DNA from 4 places in the Salinicoccus sp. Marseille-QA3875 genome. Region 4 is predicted to be linked to each of the others. Evidence: riboswitches for the same ligand, from Rfam matches in the RefSeq annotation. Region 4 holds a riboswitch; each other region holds the start of a gene.
The links. A riboswitch is a leader RNA that binds a small molecule or an ion and turns the genes downstream of it on or off. The one in region 4 is predicted to bind thiamine pyrophosphate.
Positions count from the first base shown of each region.

Region 1: another riboswitch for thiamine pyrophosphate. It lies ahead of thiD (bifunctional hydroxymethylpyrimidine kinase/phosphomethylpyrimidine kinase); the one in region 4 lies ahead of ACY8DT_RS11965 (ECF transporter S component).
Region 2: another riboswitch for thiamine pyrophosphate. It lies ahead of ACY8DT_RS05975 (ABC transporter substrate-binding protein); the one in region 4 lies ahead of ACY8DT_RS11965 (ECF transporter S component).
Region 3: another riboswitch for thiamine pyrophosphate. It lies ahead of tenA (thiaminase II); the one in region 4 lies ahead of ACY8DT_RS11965 (ECF transporter S component).

Region 1 is NZ_CM143103.1:1,484,666-1,492,645, forward strand. Features, by position in the region: gene ACY8DT_RS07540 (aldehyde dehydrogenase) at 1-757, opposite strand, end outside; gene ACY8DT_RS07545 (hypothetical protein) at 877-1,065, shown strand; gene ACY8DT_RS07550 (hypothetical protein) at 1,158-1,340, shown strand; gene ACY8DT_RS07555 (NADPH-dependent FMN reductase) at 1,444-1,986, shown strand; gene ACY8DT_RS07560 (N-acetylglucosaminidase) at 2,048-2,830, shown strand; gene thiE (thiamine phosphate synthase) at 2,870-3,493, opposite strand; gene thiM (hydroxyethylthiazole kinase) at 3,486-4,268, opposite strand; gene thiD (bifunctional hydroxymethylpyrimidine kinase/phosphomethylpyrimidine kinase) at 4,273-5,073, opposite strand; TPP riboswitch at 5,221-5,341, opposite strand; gene fdhD (formate dehydrogenase accessory sulfurtransferase FdhD) at 5,411-6,199, opposite strand; gene ACY8DT_RS07585 (L-lactate MFS transporter) at 6,360-7,649, shown strand; gene ACY8DT_RS07590 (FdhF/YdeP family oxidoreductase) at 7,716-7,980, shown strand, end outside.
Region 2 is NZ_CM143103.1:1,158,628-1,166,607, forward strand. Features, by position in the region: gene ACY8DT_RS05970 (ABC transporter permease) at 1-736, opposite strand, end outside; gene ACY8DT_RS05975 (ABC transporter substrate-binding protein) at 740-1,738, opposite strand; TPP riboswitch at 1,829-1,929, opposite strand; gene ACY8DT_RS05980 (hypothetical protein) at 2,073-2,282, shown strand; gene ACY8DT_RS05985 (sodium:solute symporter family protein) at 2,313-3,758, shown strand; gene ACY8DT_RS05990 (hypothetical protein) at 3,755-4,318, shown strand; gene prpB (methylisocitrate lyase) at 4,506-5,408, opposite strand; gene ACY8DT_RS06000 (tripartite tricarboxylate transporter permease) at 5,420-6,916, opposite strand; gene ACY8DT_RS06005 (tripartite tricarboxylate transporter TctB family protein) at 6,929-7,387, opposite strand; gene ACY8DT_RS06010 (tripartite tricarboxylate transporter substrate binding protein) at 7,408-7,980, opposite strand, start outside.
Region 3 is NZ_CM143103.1:462,643-470,622, forward strand. Features, by position in the region: gene ACY8DT_RS02475 (hypothetical protein) at 100-519, shown strand; gene ACY8DT_RS02480 (VLRF1 family aeRF1-type release factor) at 580-1,371, opposite strand; gene ACY8DT_RS02485 (AraC family transcriptional regulator) at 1,471-2,361, opposite strand; gene tenA (thiaminase II) at 2,450-3,121, opposite strand; TPP riboswitch at 3,201-3,292, opposite strand; gene ACY8DT_RS02495 (hypothetical protein) at 3,336-3,482, opposite strand; gene ACY8DT_RS02500 (Fic family protein) at 3,585-4,628, opposite strand; gene rlmD (23S rRNA (uracil(1939)-C(5))-methyltransferase RlmD) at 4,873-6,240, opposite strand; gene ACY8DT_RS02510 (5'-nucleotidase C-terminal domain-containing protein) at 6,252-7,980, opposite strand, start outside.
Region 4 is NZ_CM143103.1:2,355,052-2,363,031, reverse strand. Features, by position in the region: gene ACY8DT_RS11975 (energy-coupling factor transporter transmembrane component T family protein) at 1-413, opposite strand, end outside; gene ACY8DT_RS11970 (ABC transporter ATP-binding protein) at 406-1,812, opposite strand; gene ACY8DT_RS11965 (ECF transporter S component) at 1,818-2,399, opposite strand; TPP riboswitch at 2,462-2,553, opposite strand; gene ACY8DT_RS11960 (ABC transporter ATP-binding protein) at 2,605-4,425, opposite strand; gene ACY8DT_RS11955 (ABC transporter ATP-binding protein) at 4,418-6,139, opposite strand; gene ACY8DT_RS11950 (cysteine hydrolase family protein) at 6,258-6,776, opposite strand; gene ACY8DT_RS11945 (NERD domain-containing protein) at 7,213-7,980, opposite strand, start outside.

The DNA.
Region 1 (7,980 bases), 870 kb from region 4:
TGTTATCCACATAAACATAATCTGTAGCAACACAAGTCTGTCCAGCATTCATAAATTTACCCCAGACGATTCTTTTTGCTGCGTATTTCAAATTGGCATCCTTCGTAACGATGCTTGGGGATTTACCGCCTAATTCCAGTGTGACCGGTGTTAAATTTTTTGAAGCTGCTTCCATGACGATTTTACCAACGTGAGAACTGCCGGTATAGAATATATAATCAAAAGGCAGACTTAAAAGCTGCTGGTTGGTTTCTATACCCCCTTCAATTGAAGTGACGTATTTTTCAGGAAATGCCAGTTCAATCACTTTTGTAATGACATCCGATACGTGCGGTGTATGCTCAGATGGTTTTAGAATTGCAGTGTTGCCTGCGCTTAGTGCACCGACCAACGGTGCCACTGCCAGATTGAAAGGATAATTCCATGGAGAAATAATCAAGATGACACCGTAAGGTTCTTTGTAGATTGTTGACTTTGAACCGAAATGCGTAACAGGCGTTTTAACATTAACAGGTTTTGCCCACTCTGCTAATTTTTTGAGATGAAGGTTTATCTCACTGTAAATTATTCCTATTTCGGTTAAAAAAGTATCACTTTCATTTTTGTTGAAATCCGCCTTCATGGCGAACATCAGATCGTCTTCATAAAACTTGATGGCATCTTTCAATTGTTTTAACGCTTTTATACGCACATCCAATGATAGTGTTTCTTTAGTTTGGAAAAATTGTTTTTGTTTATGGAATATTGATTCGTACATATACTCACTCCTTATAGACTGATTACCCGAATTTAAAATAATTAATTAGATCGAAAAACATTGCATTTTATCAATAACTTTCTATAATTAGTATAACTTAAGTAAAGAAGGTGATGCCCATGGATCAGAAGATGAATATATTTAAAGGCAGTTTGACCAATTATCAGTTGAGTGAAGCTTTGGAAATGACGTTGGATGAGATCGATTCTGTATTGAATGGAGAAATTGACGTATCGGCGTTAAGTCCTGAAGTGATTGATAGAATCAGTCATCTTGAAGATGCATTGTTCGGGCATGGCAGAAAGTGATTTAAATGTATTAAGCATATAGTTGAAGTTTGTGAAGGATGTGATATAATTAGTTATTGAATCGTTTCGATACTTATGAAGAAGGTGATATTATGAACACTGAATTGAACCTTTCACTACTCGTGGAAAAATTAACTGCATACCAAATCAGTCGAGCTGTAGGTGTCGATATGGATTTAGCACAGAAAATTGTTGACGAAGAAATTAAACTCGAAGATTTACCTGAAGACACACTGGGTAAATTACAAGAATTAAATCATAAATTGATGAGCTGAGACTTTGTTAAGTCTCTTTTTTTACTTCTTTTGACGTATGTGAATCCTCGTATGGTAAATGTTATTATTGATGTACTAAATATTTTTATAAAGGAGCAAACTTATGAATCTGCTGATTATTTCCGGGAGCCCCTTTCCAGGTTCAAGCACAGCTTTCTTAGCAGAAGAAATAAAAGCTCAGATTGAACAGCCTGAAAACCATGTGGAAATAATAGAGTTGTGTGAGTGGGATATCCCATTACTCGGCCATCCTGATACGGAAGAACTTGAAAAATTCAAGCGGATTGCGAGCGAGGCGGATGCGATTATAATTGGAACGCCGAACTTCCATACTTCGTTTTCAGGAATATTGAAAAATGCTTTGGATCATTTATCATTTGATCAGTTTGAAGAAAAACCGGTTGCTCTCTACTGCACAAGTGGCGGGATGAGAAACACTGACCCGCTGGCGCAGTTAAGAATTGTCATGAGGGGGCTGCACGCATTTGCTATCCCGACACAGCTCTGTGCAAGCAGCGCTGATTATGAAAAAGATGAGAACGGTGACTACGGAAACCTCAGTAATGAGATGAAACAAAGAATCGGTAAGATGTTGGATTCATTGATATCTCTTGCGGGTATGACTAAAAGTAAGCATCAGATTTGATGCTTACTTTTTTATGGTATTACTAATTTCATATAAGTATGCGAAGGAAAAGGTATAAAACATGTTGAATAAAGATAAAAATGATTTGCCATTATTATTGCTGAGCATCATCATGGGTGTTTTTGTTATCACTTTTATCGTCTCTGAAACAATAGGAAACCGAAATTATCAATCTGAATACACTTTCGATGAAGCTGTTTCAGCCCAACTGGATAAAAACACGCAGGACGTTACCATTCAAGATGGTGAATTGACGAATGCTGATGAAAATCAGTTGAGAGAATATATGAAGACTGACCAGGACCATTATCCGCTGCAGCATATGGATCTGCGTGAAAAGGTTGAGGTGGACATTGATATATTGAATGAGATATTGAAGGACAAAGGTATCCTTGAGGGACGTGGGGAAACTTTTTTGGAAGCGCAGAATCTCTATGATATTAATGTATTATATCTAATCAGCCATACCCAGGTAGAGACAGGTAATGGTGAATCAGAGCTGGCACAAGGTGTAGAAACCGATCAGACCTACTATAATTTTTTTGGTATCGGTGCATTTGATAAACAGGCAGTTGAGGCAGGTTCAAGCTATGCAGAGCAGGAGGGCTGGACTTCACCTGAAGCGGCTATAATCGGCGGTGCAGAGTTTATAAGTAATAATTATGTCAATAATTATCAAAATACATTATATAAGATGAGATGGAACCCAGAAAAGCCGGGAACTCATCAATATGCAACAGATATCAGATGGTCGGTAATCATCGCTGATATAATGTCGTCTTATTATAAAGATTATGAATTGAATACCGCTGATTATGAATATATTGAGTATAAAAATGAATGATAAAACGTCGTCATTATTTCAATGACGACGTTTTATATTTTATTCCAGGAATTTACGGACAGAGTGGCGAATGTCCTCCGACTGGGAAATTGCCGAAATGACTGCGATGCCATCCGCACCATTTTCTAAACATTGATTATAGTTATTCAGCGTTACTCCACCGATAGCCACCATCGGTAAATTTCCTATTTTTTCACGCATCAACTTTAAGCCGGAGACACCTATAGTTTCACCTGCATCGTCTTTTGAGCTTGTTGCAAAGACTGGTCCCGTACCAATATAATCGACATTATCCAAATTGCTGGCAGCTAGTTCCATCTCATCACGAACGGACAGTCCGACAATTTTATCATCAAAATATACAGGCAACTTTTCAGGACTCATATCATCCTGGCCGATATGGATGCCATCGGCTTGTACTGCCCTCGCAAGATCGACATCGTCATTTATGATGAAGGGAACATTATATCCAGCAGTCAGTTCTTTGACCGACAGAGCAAAGTCCTGTAGCTTTTTACCAGTCAGTGCATCAGTTCCTTTCTCTCTCAATTGAAATAATGTGATGCCGCTCTGTAATGCCTGCTCTATTATGTGAAGACTGCTCTTTATATCTCCACCATTTGAACCGTATATAAAATAAAGTCTCAAGTCATTTTTATTCATGTGATTTAACAGCCTTATCTTTTAAAATAACATCATCATTCAAATACAACGCATCGATATAATCCGGTATGAAAGTACCGGGGCCTGCAGCACCGTTCTGTACTGCAGATTCGGCACACAGGTTATAGTAACTGACAGCGTCTATAACGGCGTTATTAACATCGTCACTTTTGGCGATGAATGTCAGTGTAACTGCGCCAAGAAGACATCCTGAACCCGTTATTCTCCCTTGCAGTCCGTGGCCGTTATGAAGAGTATATTTATGATCATGTGTAACGATGGCATCTGTTTCTCCTGTAACGAGTACCGGTATATTATATTTACTAAATGTATTTTCAGCTATTTCAAGTGCATCACTTTCCTCAGCAGAGTCGACACCGCGGGATATACTCTCTTCTCCTGACAATGCCAGCATTTCACTTCTGTTTCCTTTGATGAGGTCAACCTTATAATTCTCGATCAGTTCATCGATAAGGTTCTTTCTGAAAGAAGATGCGCCATAACCGACCGGGTCCAATACGACAGGGACGTTATTTTTATTCGCCTGAACGATCATTTCTGACATCAATTCTTTCTTGTGCGTGTCAGCAGTGCCGATATTGATCAACAGCCCATCCGCTGCTTTCATCAGAGATTCAGCCTCATCTTTTTCACCACTCATAATCGGTGAAGCACCCAGTGCAATAAGCCCGTTGGCGGTAAAGTTTTTCACTACGTCATTTGTTATACAGACAATAAGCGGCGGCTCTTCGCGTATACTTTGTAAAAGTGACATAAATTTACAACTCTCCTTTATATGCAAAATGGTTAACCGGTCCGTCACCTTTTCCAATTCCCGGAGTCTTCTGTATGGCCATGGTTATATACTTTTTCCCGATCCGAAAAGCTTTCTCCAATGGCTTGCCTTTGGAGAGTTCTGCTGTAATGACAGCTGAAAATGTACACCCTGTGCCGTGAGTATGATTAGTGTCCACTCTGTCTGAGGTCAATCTGACCTCATTATCCTTTTCGAACAGGTAATCCACCGCAGCACCTTTTAAATGCCCTCCCTTTATGATTACACTTTGCACTCCAATCTCTTCAATGAATACTTTTGCGGCTTTTTTTACATCTTCTTCATCTTCGATGTCCACACCTGTGAGTTTTTCCGCTTCCATGATATTGGGCGTCACTGTCAAGGCTGCAGGCAGCAGTTCATCTCTCAAATAGGCTATGGCGTCCCCGCTTATCAGATTATGCCCTGACGTTGAAATCATTACCGGATCGATGACAAGCGGCATTTCATATTTTGTGACGTAAGATTTTAAAACCCGCATCATCTCTTCGGTTGCGATCATTCCGCTTTTCATGGCATTCGGCACCTCATCTGAAAATATACTTTCAAGCTGTGCTGAGAGAAAATCTGCAGGCACGTTGAAGACATCCTGCACCCCCATCGTATTTTGTGCTGTAAGTGATGTGACAGCGGACATGCCATATACTTCTCTCGAATGAAAAGACTTGATATCTGCTAAAATACCAGCTCCGCCTGTAGGGTCAGTTCCTGCAACCGTCAGAGCAATCGGCAGACGTTCTGTCATATTTACCCCATCCTTCCCTTTACCAAAATAAAAAACCCGTTTCCGGCAATGAAATCATTGCAGAAGCGGGCTTAGTAATATAAATAACAGCACACACCAAAAGAGCATCATAGTCTATAGAAATATATTTGGTTAGCTGTTTGATATTTATGTACTAAACCACTTCCTTACGCTAGAATTACCCAGATCAAGTCGAAGGGATCAGCACTTTCTGATAAATTTATATCAGAAATCTGCTATCTCAGCTAATGCACCCCTAGTGGTACTGTTATTTACTTAGTTTTATGATAAATGTGTAAAGCATGTAAGTCAAATGACACGAGTCTAAATATAAAGATTATTCAATTTCCTTTATACGCCATGGATGGCTGTAGACATTAAATGAATTGCCGCGCACAAATCCGACTGCAGTAATGTTTAGGTCATGGGCAAGTTTTACTGCCAGATCCGTAGGAGCAGATTTGCTCAGAACGATGCCGACACCGATTTTAGCTGCCTTAGTTAAAACTTCGGATGAAATACGGCCGCTGAATACCAGAATCTTATCCCTGACTGAAATATTATTTTCAACGCAGTAGCCGTATAATTTATCAAGTGCGTTATGACGACCGATATCGCCGCGGTGGACGACAGTGCCATCAGGGCTGCCCAGACTCGCATTATGAATGCCGCCTGTTTCCTTGAAAATTGTACTCGTCGTCTGCATTTCTATCATCAGCCTGCTGATCTGTTCCGGGGTCAATGTCGTTTTACTCATTGATACTTTAGCTGTATCGACATCGTTTTGAAAGTAGAATTGACGGCTTTTGCCGCAGCACGAACCCAATATGCGTTTAGAATACTGGAAATGATCGGTAGGAATTGATTTGTTCAGCTTTATATGACAAAAGCCGCCTCTGTCATCGAGATTGATGGACAGAATATCTTTATAAGATCTGATTGCACCTTCGGACGCAAGAAAGCCGATGACCAGCTCTTCCAGGTGTTCAGGAGAGCATACAAGAGTGGCAAACTCAATATCATTGATATAAATAGTCAACGGGAACTCTTCTGCAACTACATCATCTATATCAGAAAATTGACCGTCAAAGTATCTGACAATCTTTCTGTCTGTTGTTATTTCCATTTTATAACCTCTTTAAAAATATTTTCGGAAAGATTTCACAATTCAGGAAAATGCATTGTCCAGCTATTGATAAACATATATAATACATTATAGCAAACATATACATTTTATATGATAACTATATTTAATGTAAATATTTAAGCTTATGGGGGGAAATTAAATGGAAGTAAACAAGAATCGCTGGTTGATAGCCCTTGCAGGTGTCGGTATACATATTTCAATCGGCTCCGTCTATGCATGGAGTGTTTTTACCGGTCCGCTTCAGGAATCGGTCGGCTGGTCATTGTCTGATGTGTCATTCACATTCAGCCTGGCCATTTTATTTTTAGGGCTCTCTGCAGCATTTATGGGCCACTTTGTGGAAAAGTATGGTCCGAGAGCTTCCGGTTTAGTATCGACAACATTTTTCGCTGTCGGTATGGCAATGGCGGGATATGCTGTACAAATTGAAAGTTTATGGCTTTTGTATCTGGGCTATGGTGTGTTTGGCGGTATCGGTCTCGGGATAGGTTATATTACACCGGTCTCAACGCTTGTCAAATGGTTTCCGGACAGAAGAGGGATGGCAACAGGGCTTGCAATTATGGGCTTTGGTTTTGCTGCGATGATTGCTTCGCCGGCAATGGAATTTTTAATGAATGAATTCAGTATTGCTGCAACATTTTACATACTTGCTGCCATTTATTTTGTAGTGATGCTGGCATCCAGCCTGTATCTGGAAAAGCCGCCTGAAGGCTATTTACCCGAAGGTATGAAAAATGATGATAATTCAGCTAAGGAAGTAAAACAGGATCTGGTGCAATTAACTGCGAATGAAGCAATTAAAACGAAAAGGTTCTATTTTCTGTGGTTGATGTTATTTATTAATGTCACTTGTGGAATCGCTATCTTGGCAGTAGCCAGCCCGATGGCCCAGGAAATTACAGGTATTTCAGTAGCGGCTGCAGCAATCATCGTAGGTATTATGGGTGTGTTCAACGGCGGCGGACGATTGATATGGGCATCAATTTCAGACTATATCGGCCGGCCGAATCTATATACTATTTTCTTTATAATTCAAATTGGTGTGTTCGCAATGCTGCCTCTGGTCACAAATGAATACTTATTTGCAATTTTATTGTTTATTATGATCTCCTGTTATGGCGGTGGGTTCTCTGCAATTCCAGCGTATATTGGTGATATTTTCGGTACGAAACAGCTTGGCGCCATTCATGGTTATATTTTGACGGCATGGGCTGCTGCAGGCCTCGCAGGTCCATTTATTGTTGCGGAACTTTACGAGGCGACAGCGAGCTACACGATGACACTGTATATATTTACCGCAATGTTTGTAGTTGCACTGATTATTTCATTATGGATCAGAGTGGATATTAAAAAATTGAGGGAAAGCACTTCTCAAGTGAGAGACAGTCCACAAACAATACAAGAGAAACCTCAGACATCTGAGTAAATATTCTTTTTAAACATATAAACTTAATGTATAATATATATACTATCGATAAAAGGAGTGTCATAAATGGGTAAAACTTTACACCCGGGTCCTATTAAGAAAACTAAAAAATGGGATACCAGTCTATGGGTCAGCCCTGTACCTTTTGGATTCACAAAAGTTAAACCAAGACATATTATAGATTCGGCAAAAGTTGCATGGAAAAACAAGGATAATCTGAACTATGCAAAAAATATAATTTTAAAGGGTGTTTGTGACGGATGTGCATTAGGTGTAGGCGGTCTTCAGGACCAGACATTAACAGGGCCGCACGTATGTACAACGCGTTTCA
Region 2 (7,980 bases), 1.2 Mb from region 4:
TCAGCCATTTCTCGAGCAGCAGAATAAAACCGAACAACACCAGACTGATCAGCATGATGACAAAAATCGATACGAATACCTGATCCGTCCGGAACGCGGAAGATGCGACCGTCATGAAGACCCCGAGACCCTGCTGGGCACCGAGCCACTCGGCAATGACCGCACCCATCACACTGTATGTGGCAGAAATCTTAAGACCTGAAAAGAAATACGGCAGGGCACTCGGCCATTCCAGCTTGAAGAAAATCTGCCGGCGGCCGGCGCCGATCATCCGCATATAATTGAGCAGTTCGGGATTCGTCTGCCGAAAACCGTCAATCAGGGAGACGGCGATCGGAAAGAAGACGACGAGCGTGATGATCAGTATCTTCGGCAGTGCCCCGAAGCCGAACCACAGCACAAGAAGCGGGGCAAGCGCAATAATCGGCACATTTTGCGAGAGCACCATAAGCGGGTAGATGCTTTGCCTCGCCTGCGGCACCAGATGCAGTGCAACCGCCAGAACGAGTCCGACCGATACACCGATGGTAAACCCGCCGAGCGCTATCAGTATCGTCGAGATGCTGTGGTCGATGATGCGTGGATAGATCTCGATGCCTTCCTGTATGATCTGAACCGGGCTTGGCAGCATCCACGCCTCGATCTCAAAGATGCCGACAGCCAGCTGCCAGATGACAAGTATGGCGAAAATGGCGAGGAGCGGTGAGAGTACGCTCCATGATAAAAGTCGTTTCATCGTTTATTCCTCCGATTCATCCGGCAGAAAGTCATTTGTGAATGCAGCATCGACATCCAGCTCAGACTCGATCAGATCGCTTTCATACATCCAGTCCGAATAATTCTGCCAGACCTCCCGGTCCTGATACCCCCAGTAAGGCGCGTCACTCTGATAGACATCCGCCAGCCACTCCTGGCTCGCCATCACAAGCGCTTCGTCGAGATCCGGTTCGGCATCAATCAGGTGAGACGCCGCCTGTTCCGGATTTTCCATCGCCAGCTGGTAGCCTTCCGTCGTCGCACTCATAAAGGCTTCAACCGTTTCCGGATCGCTTTCAATCATATTCTCATTCGTAATCATTACAGGTGTATAAAAATTCAATGCATCCGAATACTCGGTGAAGTCGATTGTATTGAGCGGCATATCCCTGAGCTCAGCTTCAATCCCCGTCCATCCGTAATAGATCCATGCAAAGTCGACATCACGCTGCACAGTAGCAAAGAAATCCGCCTCCCCGACGTTGAGGATTTCGACTTCACTGAAATCTGCACCATCCGCCTGCATGATCGAGTGAATCGTCTCCTCTTCGATCGGTGAACCATAGCCGCCATATGTGTGACCTTCAAGATCCGACGGCGTTTCCAATCCGTATTCTTCAGGTGAAGCCAGATATGACGTATTATCCTGGATGATTGCAGCGAGTGACACGATCGACACATCCTGCAGACGCGCCTGCGTCACATTCTCCTGTGCACTGATGCCGAAATCACCATTGCCTGTCGCGACCGTCTGTTCCGCGCCCGCTTCACCCGGCAGGACGATTTCCACATCCAATCCGTGTTCCTCGTAATAGCCTTCCGCCTGTGCGGCATAGACACCTGTATGATTCGTGTTCGGCGTCCAGTCCAGCACAAACGTGACATCCGTCAGTTCATCCATATCAGCGGATTCCTCCGCACCACCGCCCCCGCACGCTGCAAGCAGCAGTACGAATACGACGGGAAATAGAATTTTATTCATAATAAAAGCACTCCTCTCAAAAACGGCATAAAAAAACACCTTCCTTATCCGGAGGCGTCAAGACTTGTGAGGGTGGACCATACATCCATGGCATAGCCGTCACACATTCCCTCCGCTGGTATTATCCAGATCAGGTCCAAGGGTCAGGATACATCCTTCTCAGCCACAGTATGGCTCCCCTATGCATTAATATTCGTTTGTGGCATCAATTATATCATGATGGAACCGTATGTCAAAAAGTGATGACTTCGTGTTGAAACCGTTACCGCAATTATATATAATAAACATCAACAATTGACCGAATAAATGAAATATTCTAAAAGGGGTGTAGCATATGGCTCAAAGATCAAAGTTCAAAGATCCGGGTTTGTTTGCGACTTTAATCATCATCATCTACTCGGCGTTCGTATTCGGCTGGTGGCCGGTGGATATCTACGTCGCGGGAATTTCACTCGTTGCATGGCTGATGTTCTTCGGATTGTTCATCTGGTTTATTTTGACGGTTGCCTATGTCGTGTGGATTGAAAGAATCGAAAAAGATTAGCACAGCCAGAAACAGAAAGGGGTATGATGTATGCAGATCACTGAAGGAATCATTCTATTACTGTATTTATTATTAATGACTGTCATCGGTATTTATTTCTACCGAAGGGCCAGGCAGAGTGAAAGTGACTATTTCACAGCGGGCCAGAGCATCAATACATTTGTCGGGGCGTTCGCAATCTTTGCTGCCATCGCCAGTTCCAGTTCGTTGATGGGTGCGGTCGGCTCCGGCGTGACGATGGGGCTCCCGTATTATTTCACCTACGCATTCGGTGTGCTTGCCGCACTGCCGCTTGCGATGTTCCTGATCTCGGGGCAGGTCAGACGTTCCGGTGCAAAGAGCATGCCGGACTTCTTCCACCAGAGATTCGGCACATCCGTCCAGGTACTTGCTGCAATCATCGTCGTGGTCGCCATGACTTTCTATATGGTGCCGCAGCTCACTGCAGCAGGTCTGATCGGTTCCTACGTGCTCGGCATCGATTATGCCACAGCAACCATCGTACTCGGGCTCGGCTTTACAATTTATGCAGCACTCGGCGGTATGTGGGCGATTACATATACCGACCTGTTCCAGGGGATGATCATGCTTTTTGGTACGGTCATACTCGCCGCCGTCATCTGGGTGGACTTCGGGAGCATCGGCAATATGCTCGACAGTGCACTCGCTGCCGATCCGGCATTTGGTGACGTCACACAGCCTTGGATGTCATACTTCGGACTGTTCATCGCATTCATATGGTTCGGCATCATCTCGCCGTCGGTCGTCATGCGTAACTTCGCTTCACGTGATGCAAGAACGGCACGCCGCTCTTCCATGTGGGGCACATTCATCTATATCATCCTGTTTCTGGGCGGTTTTTTCGTCACGATTGCCGGTGTCACACTCGGCATAGTTGAAACGCTCGATAATACAGATATGATTTTCGTCTCCGTCGTCGAAGAATATCTGCCGCCGATTCTCGGCGGCGTCATGCTCGCCGGACTGCTCGCTGCGATCATGTCATCGGCGGACGCGATGCTGCTTGCGATTTCAGCAGGCATTGCACATGATATTTATAAACAGCATATCAATCCGAAAGCGAGCGAGCGCTTCGTCACCCTGCTCGGTCTGATTACGATGTTCGTGGCAGTCATCATCGGCATCGTGATCGCCATCAATCCGCCGGGCATCATCGCCGTCATGGTCGGATGGGTCGGCGGCTTCCTGTTATCTGCGTTCGGTTTCCCGTTCGTCCTAGGTATCTGGTGGAGACGCGCCAACAAGATCGGTGCATTCACCGGCATGCTGGGCGGTGCGATTCTGTTCGTCATACTTGTTTCAAGCCAGGCACTGCCGACCAATGCCGAACCGATCATCGCGGCACCCGTTTCACTCATCCTCGTCATCGTAGTAAGCCTGATGACATCACCGCCGCCGAAAGAGCAGCAGGCCAGAGTCGATATGTATCACTCACACCTGGATGATAATAAATGATAAAACGCATAGGAAAGACTCATATATCTGAAAAAGAACTGTATCAATCGATATATAAAAGTTTAGGGATGAAAGCCCGGCTGAATAAAACCATCAACGCAGATTATCTCAAAAAAAACACAACGAGTGCCACTCTTCTTTACCACCCATTCTGGATGGTGAAGAACCTGGTTCTCGCAGACCGGCCGCCCTTTCCGCCGAAGAAGATTCCGCGGATGATTTTTATCGATGCTGTGTCCGGGTATCGAGGCATCTTTTCCCATGTGCCGCCGGTCAGTGAAGAAGCGGTGGGTGATCGGTTGGTCGTCGAGCCGGTTATTCAGGAAAATGAAGTCGGCAAGTACGCCGAAGATGTAAGAAGGAAACAGATTGATAAGCAGTATCTTCTGAAGAAACCCAGGCATAAAATTGTGGAAACTTCCATGGTATATCTGCCGATCTATAAAGTGGTTGTAGACAGTGCAGAGGTAGATAGAACCTTCTATATCAATGGAAACACAGGAGAATCGGAGCAGTTTCTGAGCGGGAGATGGGAGAGCGGGAAAGATTTGATTGGATAATGGATTAAAATAACTGGGGATGGGATAAAAGACCTCTGAATGGCTTCATCATTTCCGTCTCTGAAATCCCTCGATTATCGTTGATATGATGCGGATAATCAGGGGTTCTGTCCCATTTTATATTACATTTCAAACACACCCCACCATGATTTGATGGTGGGGTGTGTTTGAAATACATTAATGTTTGTCATTTATTTAGATCTGTTTTAGCAATACTCTCATCCAAAGCTTCATAATCATAATACTGGATTGCTTCATACAATTCTTCTCTTGTCTGCATATCATCTAATCTTTCTTTTTGAGAACCGGTCTTCATTATTTCATCAAAAACACGTTCATACGCTTTAGCTGCTACACGCAATGAAGTGACCGGATAAATAACGATGTCATATCCAAAGTTCTGGAACTCTTCAGCAGAATAATATGGTGTTTTACCGAATTCAGTCATATTGGCAAGCAATGGACCATCAACTTCTTTCTTAAAACGCTCAAAGTCCGCTTTATCTCTAAGCGCTTCAGAGAAAATAATGTCCGCACCTGCTTCTAAATAATTATTTGCACGTTCAATTGCCGTCTCAATACCGTCCACTCCATAAGCGTCCGTCCTTGCTACAATAACAAGTGTCGGTTCGGTTTCCTTAATCGCTCTTATCTTTTGCATCATTTCTTCTGTCGTAACGAGCTTTTTGCCATTTAAATGCCCGCACTTTTTGGGCATGTCCTGATCTTCAATTTGTACGGCAGCTACATTCGCTTCCACCATTTCTTTTGCCGTCCGGATTGCATTTAAGACACCGCCATACCCTGTATCTATATCCACAAGCAACGGCAGGCCGGTCGCCCGGACAAGTTCTTTTGCTCTGGCGGCAACCTCATTTGAATATATCAAACCGATATCAGGCAAACCTTTACTTGCAGTATAAGCAGCACCAGATAAATATAGTGCACTTGCACCGGACTTTTTGGCCATTAAGGCAGACATGCCGTCATGTGCACCCAATACTTTCAGGATATTCTGATCTTTCGTCATTGTTAAGAACTGCTCTGCTAATAATTTCTGGTCAGGTTTTTCATGCATAAACCAGGTCATTAAAAATCCTCCTAAACTTTTGGTTTATATCTCATTTTATATATCTTGGCGAGTAATGGAACGAGTAATGCTAATACTGTCATGATTGTCAGAACAATGGATATTGTAGAAGCTGTAATCACATCCAGAGGAGAATCATAAATAACCATTGAACGCTGGTAGTTCTGTTCCATCTCAGAACCGACAATCAGTGCTAGAATCAGTGGAACAACCGGATAGTCCATGATTTTTAATAATAAACCGACAATCCCCGCTATCAATAGTATATAGAAATCAACCGTCGAGTAGCCCAATGTATATGCCCCTAAAAACGAGAGTACTAAAACAATCGGATAAAGTACTTTGGGCGGTGTATCCAATACTTTCACAAGAACGCCGACCATGGCTATGTTTATAATAACGAGAATGATATTACCAATAAACATACTGTTGATGAGTGTCCAGACCATATCCGGACTGTTTTCAAACAATAGCGGCCCTGGAGTAACACCTATCATTACCAGTGCACCCAGCATAACAGCAGTCGTTCCTGAGCCGGGGATTCCCATCGTCAGCATCGGAATCATTGAACCGACAGCAGAAGCACTATTGGCTGACTCTGGTGCAACAAGACCTTCAACTGCACCTTTTCCAAACTCTTTCTTGTTCTTCGAAACTTGTCTTTCAGCATTATATGCCATCAGCGAAGAAATAGTTCCGCCCGACCCTGGTAAGACACCAAGTAGGAAACCGATCGGTCCGCTTCTTAATATCGGCGCGAGCGACCTTTTCCATTGATTTTTAGTAAACCATTTACTTCCGATATTTCTATTTGAATTCTCTACTTTCTTTTTCTGGCCGATTAAATTGTACAGTACTTCACCGATTGCATAGATTCCGATAATGATTACAACAAAATTGATACCATCTGTAAGATGCGGAATATCAAAAGTAAATCTATGTACACCCGACTGTAAGTCGACTCCTATCGTACTTATGCCAAGCCCGATAAAAAGCGTAAGGAACCCTTTGATTTTGTCCCCCTGAGCCAAAGTAACTACAGATGTAAGAGCAAATATAAACAAAATTAAAAACTCGGCAGGTCCAAAATTAAGGGCAAAATCAGCAAGTGGTATCGCTAAAAATATAAAGCCGAATATTGCCATGAAACCGCCTATGAGTGATGCCATTGCCGCAATGGACATCGCTTGACCTGCAAGACCTTTTTTAGTCATTAGGTAGCCGTCGAATGTTGCGGCGATGGACGACCCATCACCAGGTGTGTTTATTAAAATTGAACTTCTGGAACCTCCGAATAGTGCCCCTATGTATATAGCTGTCATTAAAATCAAAGCACTGACAGGCTCCATTCCAAATGTCAATGGAATCAGCACAGCCACACCCGTAGCAGCACCCAATCCTGGGAGGATGCCGACAATAGTGCCCAGTAAGGCACCAAATATTAACCAAAGTATATTTTGCGGCTGTAAAGCCGTCATCAGCCCTTCGACGATTATACCAGTATCCATTTATTCTCCTCCTTAAGGCAAAGTAATATCAAGCAGCTGTGTAAAGCTGTACCAAGTGCTCAATGATACTACAAGCGTAACAATTACATTCATTTTCCATGTTTTCTTGCCATTCAAATAAAACAATAGACTGCCCATGAATAAAATTGTAGAAATCAAATATCCAAGAATTTCAAAAAGCAGCGCATAGCCAAGGCAAATCAACAATATAATAGAAATCAGTTTCACGGACTTCGAATCTACAATAAGATGAAGATCTTCATTTTCTTTATAATTTTCTTTTCTGATATTAATCAGATCAATAAGGGCAAAGATAAATATACCTGCACAGACGAATCCGGGAAAGTATCTTGGCAATTCCGGTTCTCCAAGAGTAGCAAACGGCAGGCTGAGTATCATAATCCCGTATATTACGCTGCCGATTATAAAAATAACCGGCAGAGAATACCTTAAAGTTGTAACCAAATTCATCTAAAATGCCTCCTTAAAGTTTATGGTGCCAAACCTGACTCTTCTACTATGTCAGTGAAGAAAGATTGTTGTTCTTCTAAAAACTCCTCACTTTCAGAACTGTCCATGTAGAAATCTTCTAATGCATTATTATCAAGAGCCGTTTGCCATTCCTCAGTTTCAACCATGTTACTAAGCATATCGTCCCATTCAGCCATTTCAGCTTCTGACATATCCGGTGGTCCCATTATTCCACGCCAATGTGGAAACTCGACATCCAGCCCCAACTCAGTCCACGTCGGTATTTCTTCATATCCGTCTATGCGTTCAGGTGATGTGACTGCAAGAATGTCTATATTACCTGCTCCGTATTGTTCAGCTAAATCTGACATTGAGTTACTTGTCATATCAATATGACCACCAAGTAAAGCATTCATTATATCTCCTCCACTGCTGTACACCAGAAACTCCAAATCTGTAGGATCTATACCGTGGGCAATTGCAGCCTGTACAAAAGCAAGATGGTTACCGCTCCCTAGAGAGGGACTCACACCGATTGTTAAAGATTTAGGATCTTCCTTCAACTGATCCATTAAATCCATAGCATCATCAAA
Region 3 (7,980 bases), 870 kb from region 4:
ACCATTAAAAATTTCCAAAAATATGAAAATAAATGATTTCAATATGTTTATCAGGGGTAAAGAAATAACGAATGAATCTTATGAGATTGAGGTGATGTGATGGCTACGTTTATTTTACTTATAATTATCGGGGCGATATCGGGGTTTATTTTAGGCCTGGTGATGAAAATAGTCCGGTTAACGACAGGCAATGAAGGAGAGATTCTTCTTTATAATATGGATTATATCCCTGTTCTTAAGCGCTGGGCGGATAGAAGCATCACCGGTCTCACGTTTCATTACATGACCTGTATCGTCAGCGCAGTTGTCTTATTCTACCTGCTGGTTCCTTTTGGATTTGAAAGGGACGTATGGCCATATATATTCGTCTATACAGTAGGCGGCGGGATACTATATTTTTTGAGCATGCTGACTCCGACGCCTCCAAGCCATAAGGATACTGCTGCCTGGATCAACTGGACTGTGAGCCATGCGATTTTCGGCGTATCTGTCGGTGTCCTCATCTATTTGTGGATATGAAATAAGCACCCGGGATTTGCTCCCGAGTGCTCTTTAAATAGTGAGGTGCTGCAATTTATATCAAATTAAATCCTGATATATCTCGTTTACGATTTCATGGTTCGGTTTCATACCGATATTTTTGGTCAATACGCCAAGAAGGTGTCCTTGATGCATATGCTCCTCTAAATCTGGAACCAGCTCATTGCTGCCTACTAGGTATGCACCTTCCAGCCCGCGGTCTTTGATCTCTTTGCCGAGCCTTGGTGCCAGATTTTTATACCAACGGTTTTTATTTTCATCGAAACGGCGTTCGAAGTGATCCTGGTTGGAACCTCTTGAACCGACCGATGCACCGCTGCTGTAATCCAGCCAGTCTTCACGGTTCAAATCCCAGCTGAAAGTGACCTCATCTATTATGGATCCGAGTTCCGTTTCAATAAAACGCGCATCCATCTGCTGAAGAACGACTATCGCTGCTTTCGGGTACTTTTGAACCATCGCCTCAAGCTGCTGTGTGGCAGGTATTTTCTCCCAGTGGAGTGTCGTTGTCACAGGCACCTGAAGAATTTTTTCTTCCCACAATTCTTCATCGGCAGAAGCTGTAATCATCAGACCTTTCTGCAGTTCCATCTGCAGTTCACCTACACGATCCTCTACCTTTTTAAGCAGTTTCTTCAGTGCTTTCTTCTCGGGTTCAGCTGCCGTATTATCTGCGTAATTTTTCATCTCTTTAATCTCATTTTTCAAGTGGATTTTCCATTCGCCATTATTCAAATCCGGGTTGCTTGCATCTGTATTCAAATATAAAGTCAAAACACCGAGTTCGTCCTCTTTTTCGTTGATGCGTCTAATATCTTTTCTTACAGACATAAATTTTTCCCCCTATTCAAGTTGTATGCTCCGGGTGGGTTGAAAAACACTCATATACATCTTTAAACTTATTTACCCTTGATGCCAGTCAATAAAACACTAAAAAGCCGGACAAAGTTTATTTGCCCGGACGATGATATCCCTATTAATCTTTATCCTTGATTGTAATACAAATCTCGCTCTATCCTCTTTATCTGCCAATATTTCAGGTCCCGAGTCCAGCTCATAAGATGCAGACGGCAGCCATTCCGTATAAATCCGCATCCATGTTTTTTCAATTTGTTGCCAGTCCCCTTCCGCTTCAAAGACGATCCATTTATAAGATCCGATTTTCAAAGTGGAATACTCGTCTGTCTCATCATCTGAAAATGCACCGATATACTGATTGAAAGTCGCTTGAGCTGTATCATTCTCACTGTAATCTGCTGTGGCGTGAACTATTCCATATCCATTCTCTTCGGACATCGATGCCAAATCAGTCATTGTCGCTTCACTGATGGTTTCCATCATCTCTCCATACGACGGCGAAAGCACCTCGTCCGCCATTTCCACTTCATACTTGACTCCAACGATTTTGAACGGTTCTTTTTCCACAATACGGTATTTCATTTCGACTCCTCCTTGAATAGTGAGTTGAAAGGACATTTTAGGATATGTTTTTAAACTCTGTTCATTATCTCTTACTGCCGATGGCGTCACTCCGTGAAAACTCTGAAATGCCCGCGCGAACGCATCCGGTGACTGATAGCCGTATTTTACCGCTGCATCAATCACTTTGATATCCGACTTTTTCAATTCCGCCGCTGCAACAGTCAGACGCCGCCTTCTGATGTAATCAGAAATTGTGATGCCGGACAAAAGTGAAAACAGCCTTTTGAAATGATATTCGGAACTGTAGGCCCTCTTTGCCACTTCTTTTAAATCAATCCGATTTTCAAGATTATCTTCGATATAATCCAGCGCCTGATTGAATCCTCTTAACATATCCATTCAATTACCTCCACTCACTAACAAGTCTATCAACCGGTGTTTCCCGCCACCCGACAATTTCTGCCCGTTTCAATCGGGTAAAATAAATTCATTCCCGCTCGGACATCCACGTTTCAAATGTGTATGACATCTCCCAAAATGCCAGTTCGTATTCTTTCGCGATCACAAACTGATCAATGATCTTTTCCTTTTCATCCTCACTTGCTTTCGCTGCCAACTCATCAACCAGGTCGATCATTTCCTGAGTCGACTCCTGGAACCAGTCGCTCGCGTACATCCGGATCCAGTTGCGGTAGATTTCCTCATAAGGTTTCGCCTCTTTATATTTCATGCCGATATCCGCATACAGCCAGTAACACGGCAGAATCGCAGCGATGATCTGCACGAGACTGCCGGACAAGGAAACTCTGTACAAATGGGACGTATAGGCATAAGCCGTCGGTGCCGGTTTGAAGTTTGCAATGTCCTCGTCGGTAATATTTAAAATTTCAGCATGTTCTTTATGTACAGTCAGTTCCGCTTCAGCAGTATTTTTCGCCTTCCCGGCCAGGCTCGCAGATACATGAAAATCATCCGCATGCGCCGCTGCGAATGCATGGACTTTCCCGTAATGTTTCAAATAATAAATATCCTGCAAAATATAATTCTTGAATGTTTCGAGCGGCAGGTCACCTTCAACAATACCTTTAACGAAAGGATGATTCAGACTCTTATCCCAGCTGTCTTTCGTCCTTTCCCTCAACTGTTCTGAAAAACGCATAAAAAATTCCTCCTGTTAGTCGTTCCGACTGGAGGAGGAGGGATTGATGCTTTTATATATTGATTCGATCTTTATTCAATAATAAATTTATCCACTTCCCTCCGCTGGTATTAACCAGTTCAGGTTCAAAGGGTACTTCTCAAGCCTTTAAGACTGCCCCCAGTTGGAACGTATTTGGTTTATATGACCAACATACACGAGTTGCGGATATTTCTCAATACATCACTATTTGGTAAATAGATGAATCGTCGCCTTCAATCATATTGGATCTGATTGCATATAGTGCACCTCTAAACTCTTTCTGATTGTTAAATCTCACACCCATGATGGTTAATTGAGGTTTATTTACGTCCAGTTTCATTGAACCCGCCTCCATGTTTTCGACTGCGGAAATAGTTGATCTTGACAGGCTTTATTTTGAAATTTGAATCAGACAATCCGTTAATTCTAATAATTTCAATACTTATTTTCTAGTATAAAAAGTTGCTCTTCCTTTACCATGGCGCTCAATCTCGTTATCTTCAACAAGTTGTTTCAGCGCGTTTTCAATTGATGCCCTGCTGATACTCGGGACCAGATCCATGATTTCACTCTTAGTAAATTTCCCTAAATTTTGATTTATTGCTTGAATGACTAATTCCTTGGAAGGTAATTTATCATCCATTAAATCAACTCTCTCTTCAAAATCACGGTAAGCAGAAAGTATTATTCCTAAAATATATTTAATGAATGGAAAAGGATTATTCTCTTCCTCATGCCATTTGTGATTACTTTGTTCCAATACCTCATAATAACTTTCCTTGGTCTTTTCTATTTTGCTTTCAATACTGATATACTTTCCAACAACATAACCTTCTCTATATAACAATAGAGCTGTTAATAATCTCGACATCCGTCCATTACCATCGTTGAACGGGTGAACACATAAGAAGTCAAGGATAAAAATTGGAATCAACACAAGTGGATCAATTACATCGTCCTCGAGTGTCTGATTATAGCTTTCGCATATATTATCAATTGCAATAGGTGTTTCATAAGAATCAAGCGGTGTAAAAATCACACTTTGTCTTCCATCCGATCCGGTTTTGGTGATGATATTTTGTGTTGCTTTATATCTTCCGCCAAATGATTTCGCAGAATACTGATATAAATCTCGATGTAACTGTAAAATATACGTTGATTGGATAGGTATAAACTCAAAGCTTCCATGAATGGTATTTAACACATCCCGGTAACCCAGGATTTCTTCTTCATCCCCGTTTCTTGGAATTGTTTTATCCTGGTATAGATCACGTAGTCTCGAGTCGGTGGTCACAATTCCTTCAATTTCATTAGAAGCTTCTGTGCTGCGAATCTTCGCTATTTCAACTAACTTATCCAGAACAGCAGGTTTTTGTTTTAAATATAATTCTTGTCTGCCTTTGTACTCGTGTATTTGTGAAACCAATCCGAGAATCTCGCTATCCCAATGATAATATTTCAAATTATAGTAATTGAAAGCTCTCATTCGCTTAACCTCCTTTTTAATCGCCTAATTATATCATTTTTTAGGCGTATTTAAAATAGATTAGGCGTATTATCACCTAAAATTAATCTTTCTTAGGTGATTTTTGTGTCAAAGGTGGCTAAGTTAATTATAAAACCCACTTTCCCAACTCATTTGTCGTTGAACAAAAAATGGATCACGGGGCCAGGGATGATAAAAGTATTGAATAGATATTGAATCTGACATGAAAAAACAAAGGTTTATTTTAGTTAGACAACTTCTTCTCCAACAGCGTCACCGCTTCTATATGATTCGTCTGCGGGAACAGGTCCACCGGCGTTACCGGGCTGACTGAATAGCCGCCCTGTTCGCTCAGGATTTTCAAGTCTCTCTGCAGCGTGCTCGGGTTGCATGAAATATAAACTATCTTTTCCGGCGCGACTTCTACCAGACTGTCGAGAAAGTCTTCGTGGCACCCTTTTCTCGGCGGGTCGACGAATACCAGGTCCGGTTTTACACCTTCTGCAACCAGCTGTTTCATGACCACCTCCGATTTTCCGAGATGATATTCTGCATTATCAATGCCGTTCAGCTTCGCGTTTTCTCTCGCGTCTTCGACGGCAGAATCCACGACTTCGATACCGATGATTCTACCGACATGTTCTGCCGCGACCTGACCGATGGTGCCGATGCCGCAATACGTATCGATGATTGTTTCATCGCCTTTCAAGTCCGCAACTTTCAACGCTTCCGTATACAGTTTTTCCGTCTGTTCATGGTTCACCTGATAAAATGACCGTGCACGGATCTTGAACTTTTTGCCAAGCAGTTCGTCGGTAATATACTCTGCACCGTGCAGCACTTTCGTCTCACTGCCGTAAATTACATTCGTCTTATCAATGTTGATATTCTGCACGACACTCGTAATCGCCGGGAATTTCTCAACCAGTATCCTTATAATATCGCCAAATGGATTTTTATGACCATTGGTAATAAAGCCCACCTGGACTTCAGAATCATCATGGTTCGAGCGGATGATCAGATGACGCAGCAGCCCTTTATGCTTATGCTCGTCATAGATGGATATGTTGAACGTTTTAAGCAGCTCACGGACTTCATTCATAATGTCGTTATGAATGTCCTTTTGAATCATGCAGTGTTTAATATCAATGATGTCGTGACTTCTCGGTCTGTACAGCCCGAGCTTCAGTTCACCATCCACTTTCTGCACAGGAATCTGCGATTTGTTGCGGTAATAGCTTGGTGCTTCCATGCCTATAGTTTCATGCACATCCACACCGAGCTTCGCCTGGCGGTTGATGTTCGCTTCAACAGTGCCTTTTTTGAATGCCTGCTGTTCACTGTAACTGAGCGGCTGGATCTGGCAGCCGCCGCACTCGTAGTAATATACACACGGCGGGACTATGCGCTCGTTCGCCGGTTCGATAAGTTTGGTCATCTTACCGTACCCGAATTTTTTATTCGCTTTGATCACTTTGAATTCTATTTCTTCATCTTTCAGTACATCCTGGACAAAGATCGGGTAGCCGTCGATCTTTACCACACCGAGTCCCTGGTGAGTATAATCCAGAACTGTACTTGTATAATATTCATTTTTAACAGGTAGTGTCATTTATATCCCTCTTACATTTCAATTTCGTACCAGCTGTAACCATCATCTATCGTTCGGATATGCCTGATCGGTTCGTCTTTAATATAGTTTTGTGCCTTTGTCGCGGAAATAAAGTAATATTTGCCGGCAGGTATGACCGTTATCGGATTTTTCAGTTCAAACTCTGGTCCGTTTTTCATGTAATCGATGACGAGGTCACGTATCGATTGATCTGATTCATGCAGTATCTCCTGGTCTCTGAGAAACGGTGTATACGCCACGCGGTAGTTGTGTGCCGGGACGATGAACTCATCTTGCAGGCTGATTTCTTCATCTTTATAAGTAATCGAAACGATTCTTTCAGAATCGCTGATCTTTTTGGCAGAACTTGAATATCTCGGCGGCTGTGAAATATCAATCGTATATTCAAGATCGATGAACACATCAAAGTTATATCCCGGGAAGCCCTGACGTGAGCGGTTCGGGAACAGTATGTTTTCATCCTTATCCGATGTAAACTGTGAAGCACTCCACTCGAGCCATTCCTTCAGTATATCGCCGGTCACTTTAATGATCATAAAGTTGTTCTGATGCTTATAAATGTCAATGGCATCGCTCAAAGTGAATGTGCCGGCATCTATGACCGTAAAGTCATCCGCCCCGTCCCGTCCGGATTTGACTGCCGAGGAAAACGCCAGCACCGGCAGGTCCGGCAGTTCAATATCGTCCTTGATTTTAAATGTATAATTCTTAGCCGCTTCAGCAACGGCCTGCACGGAGTAGGACGGTGCCACCCTTGAAAAATATGAGTGCCACGGGGTTTTTATCTCACCGAATGCTGTACTCAGGAAATTAAGCACCTTATTATGCTGTCCTTCATATTGTAATAAGTATTCCGGTGCCAGCTCAATTGTTTCAGCATCAATCAGCTGCGCTTTGGAGTCCGTAATCCGGAGGCCGTCTGTCATATCGATTTCAAAAGTCAGCTTCCCGAGATGGCTCGCCTGTACACCCGGCTGCACCATCGGTACACCGTTCACTGTGCCTTTGACGATATCCAATGTACTGACATCTATCTCATATCCGTCGTGCGGAAACAGCTCGTGTGTGTGACCGAAGACGATGCCGTCAATATCTTTTAAAAACGTCATCAGAAATGCCTGGTTTTCACCGAAACGCTCCATATCCTCTTTCGCCCGGCTCATGCCCGAATGGGACAATAAAATAACGAGGTCGGCACCATTTTCTTTCAGCACCTGCACTTCAGCATCAATCGATTCTTTCATCGAAGACACTTCCACATTGCCTTCCAGATTATATTTATCCCACTTCATGATCTGAGTCGGGACGGCACTGACAAAACCGACGGTCAGCTTACCATGAGGCGTATCAAAAGACATCATTGCATGTTTCCTTATTTTATCCTTTAAAGGGTCATCCAAAAAATCAATATTCGAATTGACGATTGGTATATTCACTTTATTGAAAATATCGTTTAAATAATCCAGCCCAAAATTAAATTCATGGTTGCCGAGGCAGATCACATCATACATATCGTTCAAGTGACTGGCAATCAGCGGTGCGTCCCTGTGCTCCACGTCATAATCACTCCACACGTCCCCCTGGAGAAGGTCCCCGTTATCCACTGTAATCACAATCTCATCAGGATGGTCTTTTTTATACTGTTCTATATATGATTTTAAAATGATCAGTCCGTGATTCACGGGTTTTCGATCAAAATAGTTATATGGATAAATTGCG
Region 4 (7,980 bases):
ATCATCAGACTGTAAAATACATCCGTCAGCTTTGTAGTGAAAATGACGAGCGCACCGAAAAATGACAGCGTCAAACCGCGCATCATGATGTGGATCCCCCTGATCAGACTCTCTTCGGTTATATGAATGAGCCCAAGGCGGAATAAAGTCGTCGACCCGGCGCCGTAAAATATCATGTACATCGCTGAAAATAGACCAAACACGAAAAACAATACCAGCACCACAGCCAGATACCGGAGTCGTATGCCCGATAAAATGATCATGGTGATCAGCATGATGAATGATAGATAAAACAGTTGATTCGGATTGTGCATCAATACGACCAACAGAAATAACAGTATGCCTATAAAAATTTTAGTGAGTGGATTCGTCCTGTCAACGAATGTATGATAATTTTTTATCTGTTCAAGCATGACCGTCACCCCGGACTTCCGTAATCCCTTTATTCTCAAGTATCAGTCTTCTCGTCGGATATCTTTCTGTAATGCCGCGGTCATGAGTGATCATGATGACAGTGACGCCTTCCTCGACGCGTTCATGGAACATCTTGAGCAGTTCGTATGAAAGCTTCTGATCAAGACCGAATGTCGGCTCATCAAAAATCATGACTTCCGGCACACCGCCGGTTGCTGTCGCTACAGAAAGGCGGCGCTTCTGCCCCGTAGAAATTTCAAGCGGATGCAGATGACCCACATGATCCAGACCGATTCTGCCGAGCAGCGCCTCACATTTTTCATGCGCTGCATCCTGTGGATAATGCATCTCCAGGTTGATGAACACTTCGTCGTAAACTTTGTTCGTAATGAACTGCAGTTCCGGGTTTTGAAATACAGGGTAGACGGTGCCCGCAATATCTTTTGTCTTCCTGACTTTTTTGCCATTCACATGGATGATGCCGTCCGTTTTGACCAGCTTCATCAGCGCCAGCATCAGACTCGTTTTTCCGGTGCCGTTTTCTCCTTCAATTGTCAGCCATTCACCTTTTTTGATTATTAAATTGTCAATGTTCAAAAGTGTCTCTCTGCCTCTTTCGAGCGTCATGTCATTTATTTCTATGAGCGTTTCATCTTCTGGCTCAACTTTAGTGAAAACCGGCGCATAGTCCCATGAATATGGGTGCCATACACCGTATTCGTTCAGCAGTTCAATGTAGTTATCCATAATGCTGTGGGGGCTGTCGTCCATGATAAGTTCGCCTTCTGCATTCATTAAGACGACGCGGTCGACCTTATCCCATATCTCGTTCACGCGGTGTTCCACAATGACTACGGTCTTGTCCTCCCAGATATTTTCAAGTGTCTGCCACAGGCCGCCGACCGATGCTTCGTCCAGCATGCTTGTCGGTTCATCAAGCAATAAAGTTCCACTGCCCTGAAGCAGTGCCGAAGCGATCGCGAGACGCTGTTTCATCCCTCCTGATAAATTATTGATGGGCATCTTCAAGTCTGTTTTCAAGCCTACTTTAAAAAGAGCATCCTGTATCATCCGGTCCATTTCCCTACGCGGTACATTTCTGTTTTCCAAAATGAACGCGAGCTCTTCAACGACAGTCGGCATCGTGAACTGTGAATCCGGGTCCTGGAACACGTAGGCAGCTTCTGTATCGACATCCAGGACATCCGCTTTAAAAGGGATATCCATACTTCTCGGTATATTACCGCCGAGAATATTGAGAAGTGTACTTTTCCCCGAACCTGAAGGGCCGAGCATCAGCACCTTCTCGCCCGTCTTTATATTTATATTTAAATTGCTGAACTGTCTTTTATCCGTTTCAGGAAACTTCAGTCTGAGGTTCTTTATTTCAATAGCCAAATCTTCTACAATCCTTCATCATGATTTAATTTGCGGCTGCCGACGAATTTCAATACGCCGGTCTCACGGAGCGCCTGATAGATCAAGTGCGCGAGCACACCTGCAATCAATGCACCGCTGATGATTCTGAACGAAAACATCAACACAATATTCCATGTGGCCACTTCGGCCAGATAACCGTAGAACCAGTCGATCGGCAGTGTGATCAGTGCTGCTGCGATACCTGCGTAAACTGCCGTCATCATCCTGGTGCTTTCATATTTAAAGAGAGCAAAGATGATTTCACATGCGAGCCCCTGAAGCAGAGCATAAACGATTAAGAATACGTCAAACTGCAAAGTGACGATTGTTTCCCCCGCCCCTGCCGCAAACTCAGCAAGCAGTGCAACACCCGGCTTCCTCAATATTAAATAAGCGACGACAGCTGCGATGAACCACATGCCGTAAGCCAGTTCATTCAAGTGCAGTCCGAGCGGCTGGAGAACCGTGTAGATTGCTCCCCACAGCGAATAGATCACTGCAAATACAAAACCGATTACAACTGTTATCAGTACATCTGTCAACGTCAGACCTTTTCTTTCTGCCATAACAAAACCCCTAAAAATATATTTCCAAATAAAAAACACACCGCAAACGTACGGTGTGCATATATTGAAATATGCCACTTTCCTACGCTAGCATAATCTAGATCAGGTATTAAGGGTGAATCTCAGCCCGCACGGGGCACCCCTAGTGGATGTGTTTATTATTCAGTTAACTAGTATGATAGTACACTTGATGCTGTTTGTGAAGTCATTTGGCATTTATCATTTCATAGTAGCGTCCCTCTTTAGCGAGCAGCTCCGCTTCCGACCCGGATTCCAGCATCCGGCCGTCTTCCAGCACAAATATTCTGTCCACCGCTTTGATCGTATTCAGACGGTGTGCAATGATGATGCTCGTTCTTCCTTTCATCAGATGTTCAAGCGCTTCCTGGATTTTAAGCTCGGTCACCGTATCAATGCTTGATGTCGCTTCATCCAGAAGTAGAATCGCTGGATCTGTGATCAGTGCACGGGCGATCGAAATCAGCTGCTTCTGCCCCTGTGAAATAAACCCTTCATCCAGTTCGAGCACCGTGTCATAACCATCTTCGAGCTGAACGATGAAATCATGTGCATTCGCAAGCTTCGCCGCTTCAACCACTTCTTCGTCCGTGGCATCCAGTTTTCCGTATCTGATATTTTCTCTGATGGTCGATTCGAACAAGTACGGGTCCTGCAGGACAAATGCTGTCTGTGAACGTACATTATGGCGTTTGTATTCAGTCAGATTCGTTCCGTCGATCAGCACTTCACCGCCGTCCACTTCATAGAAACGGGCGAGAAGCTGCATGACAGTCGTCTTACCTGCACCCGTCGCACCGATCAGTGCGACGGACTCACCTGCATCGATCGAGAATGTCAGATCTTGTATCGTCGGTTCAAACTGTTCTTTATCATAAGAGAAATAGACATTTTTAAAATCGATTTTGCCTTGTATTGTCTTATCTTCAATCGTTCCATCGTCAGATTCCTCTTTTGTATCGATGATCTGGAACACACGCTCGGCTCCCGCAATCGCAGACAGCACCTGGTTGAACTGGTTCGAAAGGTCTGCAAGCGGACGGGTGAACTGTCTCGCAAACTCTGCGAAGATGACGATGGTTCCGATTGTAACAAGGCCGTCTGTATATAGCGCCATCAGGCCGCCGGCACCGGCGACGATCGCAAAGCTGATGTTGTTCAGCATATTCATTATCTTAGGGATGAAACCGGCATAAAGCAGCGCCCAGAAAGTGACATGCTTCAGTTTTGATGCCCGTTCATCGAAAGCCGCTATCGTCCTTTCCTCCTGTGAAAAAACTTTGACGATTTCCTGTCCGGAGACTATCTCTTCGATATATCCGTTCAGTTCCCCGGTTCTCCGCTGTCTCTGCTTATAAAGGGGACCGGTCCTTTTTGTTACGAATGCCACACCGAAAATGAGCACCGGGACGATGGTCATCGTGAGCAGCGTCAGAAGCGGGCTTAAATATAACATTACAGAAACTGTACCGATCAGCGTCACTATGCTTGTTGTGAACTGGATGAACGATGAGTTCATCGTCTGAGACAATGTTTCAATATCATTCGTCATCCGGCTCATCAGTTCACCGTGCTGTCTCTTATCAAAAAATCTGACCGACAGTTCCTGCATATGTGAAAATAAACGGACCCGCAAATTGTAGATCGTCCTCTGTGCCAGTCCCACCATTAAGAAGGAGGCAAGGTACTGGGTCCCCGATGACAGCAGATAGATGAAGAATATGAAGACCAGCACCCCGATCAGTCCGTCGAACTCCTGGACGACGAGATAATTGTCGACAGTCTGTCCGACAAGGAACGGTCCCGCTATTGTCAACAGACTCGTTATCATCACCACGAAGATGATGAAGTACAATAATCTCCGCTCATTCCTCATGAACTGCCATAGGCGGACCAGCGTCCCCCAGAAATCATTGGCCCGCTGATCCTCTTTTTTCTTCTTACCTTTAAGATCTTCCTTGGTTAAGATCGGTTCATAGCCGAACGGTCTTTTTATTTTATCAATCATCGATATGCCCCCCCTCATTTTGGGATGCGTTGATACGTCGGTACAGCTCTGATCTTTCCAGCAGTTCCGTGTGGGTGCCGGTTGCACTGATCCTGCCGTCATCAAGGAGGATGACTCTGTCTGCAGTCTGTGCCGTGACAATCTTCTGTGTAATGACGATACGGGTCGCCTTCTCTTCATTCAGAGCGTCCCACAGCGCCGATTCAGTTTTAATATCGAGCGCAGAAGTGCTGTCATCCAATATCAGTATCGAAGGACGTCGGACGAGCGCCCGCGCAATTGACAACCGCTGTTTCTGGCCGCCTGAAAGTGTCACACCGCGCTGGCCGACAATCGTTTTATATTGATGATCGAAGTCTTCGATATTTTCATGAATCTGTGCTTTTTCAGTCGATGCGACAATATCCGTATGCAGCGCTTCATCGTCCCCCCATAACAGGTTTTCATAGATCGAGCCCGAAAACAGGATTGCCGACTGGGGTACGTAGCCGATCGTCTGTCTGAGATCTTCTTCATTCCAGTCCTGGACGTCTATGTCATTGACGTAAACATTTCCTTCGATTACATCATACATCCTTGGAATCAAACTGATTAAAGTACTTTTGCCTGAGCCTGTCCCTCCCATGATTACAAGATTTTCATTTTCAGCCACTTCAAAAGTGATATCTTTCAATACATATCTTGTGGAACCCGGATATTTGAAAGACACATTGCTGAAGCGTACAGAACCCGCTTTCGCCTCTTTGTAGATTGCCTCATGATTATTCTCTGTAACCGGTGAATCAAGCACCGCATTCATACGCTCGCTGCTCGCCTTCGAACGGGAGTAGGCAATGATGATGAATGCAAACATCGAGAATCCACCCTGCATTCTGAGGCCGTAGTTGATTACGGCAACCACTTCACCAATCTGAACATTGCCCGTTGACAGCAGGTCTGATGATGCCCATATGACAATCAGGAGACTCGTGTTCATTATGAGAAGCAGTACGGGTAAAATCGACTCCATCAGCCTCAGGCCGCTGACAGTATCATTTTTAAGCTTGCCGGCCACACCGAAAAATTTATCGTTTTCAAATGACGCACGGTCGTTCGCCTTGATCAGGCGCACCGCCTCCAAATTCTGCTGGATGAATCTGTTCAGCTTATCCAGACGCTTTTGGACACGTAAAAATATTTTTGCCCCGTGTTTTGCCGCTATGTATAAAAATATCAGAAGGAAAGGCGTCAGCAGGGATAGATAAAAACCGAGCGTCGGATTTACCACGAACGACATGACCAGCGATCCGACGACAAGGAGCGGTGCCCTGAGTACAATACGCAGAGACATATATAACAGCATCTCAGTCATCAGGACGTCCTGCGTCAGTCGCGTAATCAGACTCGAAGTCGGAAACTTGGACAGCGTAGTCAAAGTGAAGTTCTGAATCCTTTTAAAAATCGCCATTCTGAGATCATAACTGAAATTCGTAGCAACGAAACTCGCAAAATACGAGTTGATGATTCCTGCGATGAATGACAGTAAGCTGAGTGACAGCATGACGCCCAAATATAACCAGACGACATCGATTTCCTGCATGACAATTCCGTCATCAATTACCTTTGATATGAAAAATGGCTGCAGCAGCTCTACTGTGAGCTCTGTCAACATACATAACAGAGCTATCGCCATAAACCATTTATATTTAAAAGACTTCTTAAAAATCTTGAACAATTGCTACACCACATTTCTTTCGAGTACCGAAGTATTGGTTATATTATGACACAATTTCGTGATGATTAGTAGTCCGATTTTTCAAAAAAATAAAACCGGCTGCTGATGAACAGCCGGCCTAACCGGTAATTGTCACATTCATATTGGAAAGCACCTCGATCGTCATATCATGGAGTTTATCACTCGTACTGGCAACCAGCCTTTTATTTAACATGATTTCGGCCTGGGGGAAGATATTTTGAATCACCATTATATTCGCAAGGATGCATATGTTCGTCTCGGCCCCGACAAACTCGATTGGACGATTGTTTTCAACATCATACCTGTACTTTTCAAGAAGGCTTTTTGCCTCATCCGGCGGAATGCCGTAAAATGTTTTTGTATATTCATCTCCGTGACTTTCAAGAAGCTCTCTAAACTGTGGATAGATGGCTTCATCAAAATGGATGCTCTCTTCCGAGCGGTTTTCGTACTCGAATTCAGGATACAGATTTCTCGTATATATGATCGGCTCATCTTCCTCTATGGCCTTTTTAATTCTGGCCTCGATACCGTCATTTATCTTGTTTGTCCATTTGGCATAACCTGAACCTCTGCCGTCAAAAATATCATTTTGCAGATCAATAGCTACAAGCATCGGTAGACCCCCTATTAATTTAGTCTATTATGTACTGATTTTACTATTTTATGCGGGCGTGGTCATTTATTTGAGCTTGGCTGGTTGTGGAGAAAGCGACGTAAACCAGTTATTTTCGATGGTTCGCTTGTTTCGGAGTGCGAGAATCCGAGCATAGCCATGATTTTCAGCGGCTCGCTCGTTTTGGACGACAGGAATACGAGCACAGCCATGAATTTCAGCGGCTCGCTCGTTTTGGACGACAAGAATACGAGCATAGCCAGGAATTTCAGCGGCTCGCTCGTTCTGGACGACAGGAATACGAGCATAGCCAGGAATTTCAGCGGCTCGCTCGTTTTGGACGACAGGAATCCGAGCACAGCCAGGATTTACGATAGCTTGCTCATACTTAAAGACTTAAAAACATACGTTTTCAAGGTAATTGTCCTTTCATGGGTCAGAGCTCCAACATTTTATTCTTCATATGCTTTCTTATGTAGAAATCACTGATTTGTCCTCCTGAAAATTTCTGGACTGATACTGGGTTCAGTGACCAACACCGGTTCAATATTTTCATTTCTTCAATTACTCGGCGGGCTGCTTCAAGTATATGTACCGTCTCACTACATACACCACATTTAAACCAGTACCGGTTCAATCGCACCAACCGTTCGCCGCATCCTACACAGAACACACCCTTTTCCAGACTCTGAAAATCCACAACCGCATCGCCCTGGTATTTCAAGTCGAATAAACGCCGGGACTCAAGATTATCCACGAGCTTGCTGTGATCATAATGATTGTTGACCATGGCTTTGGACAATTTCTTCTTCAAATTACTTCTGACTATGATTTCATTTCTTGCAGGCAGATTAAAGATCGTCTGGTTTTCATTAATAAAAACCACTAAATTGAACATCCTGATCCTATGCCCGAAACTGCCAAGCAGCCTGCCCAGCATATCCCGCTGTTTCACCACTTGTATCAATGGATCCGAGAACTCATTGCCATTTTCAAAATACCACTTGGCATCCACATAATTAAGGTCGAAACTGTAGTTCTTGATTTCAAATGTATATAAAAAGTCCTTAGCCAAAATCAAATTATCAATCTGTACGTGTGCCGCGTCCTCCTTCGACCGGGTCAAAAGCTGCTGGTCGATATCTTCCGGGTAAAAGTTATAATCTTTCAGATGAACGATGTTGGACTCGCGTATAAAACCTTC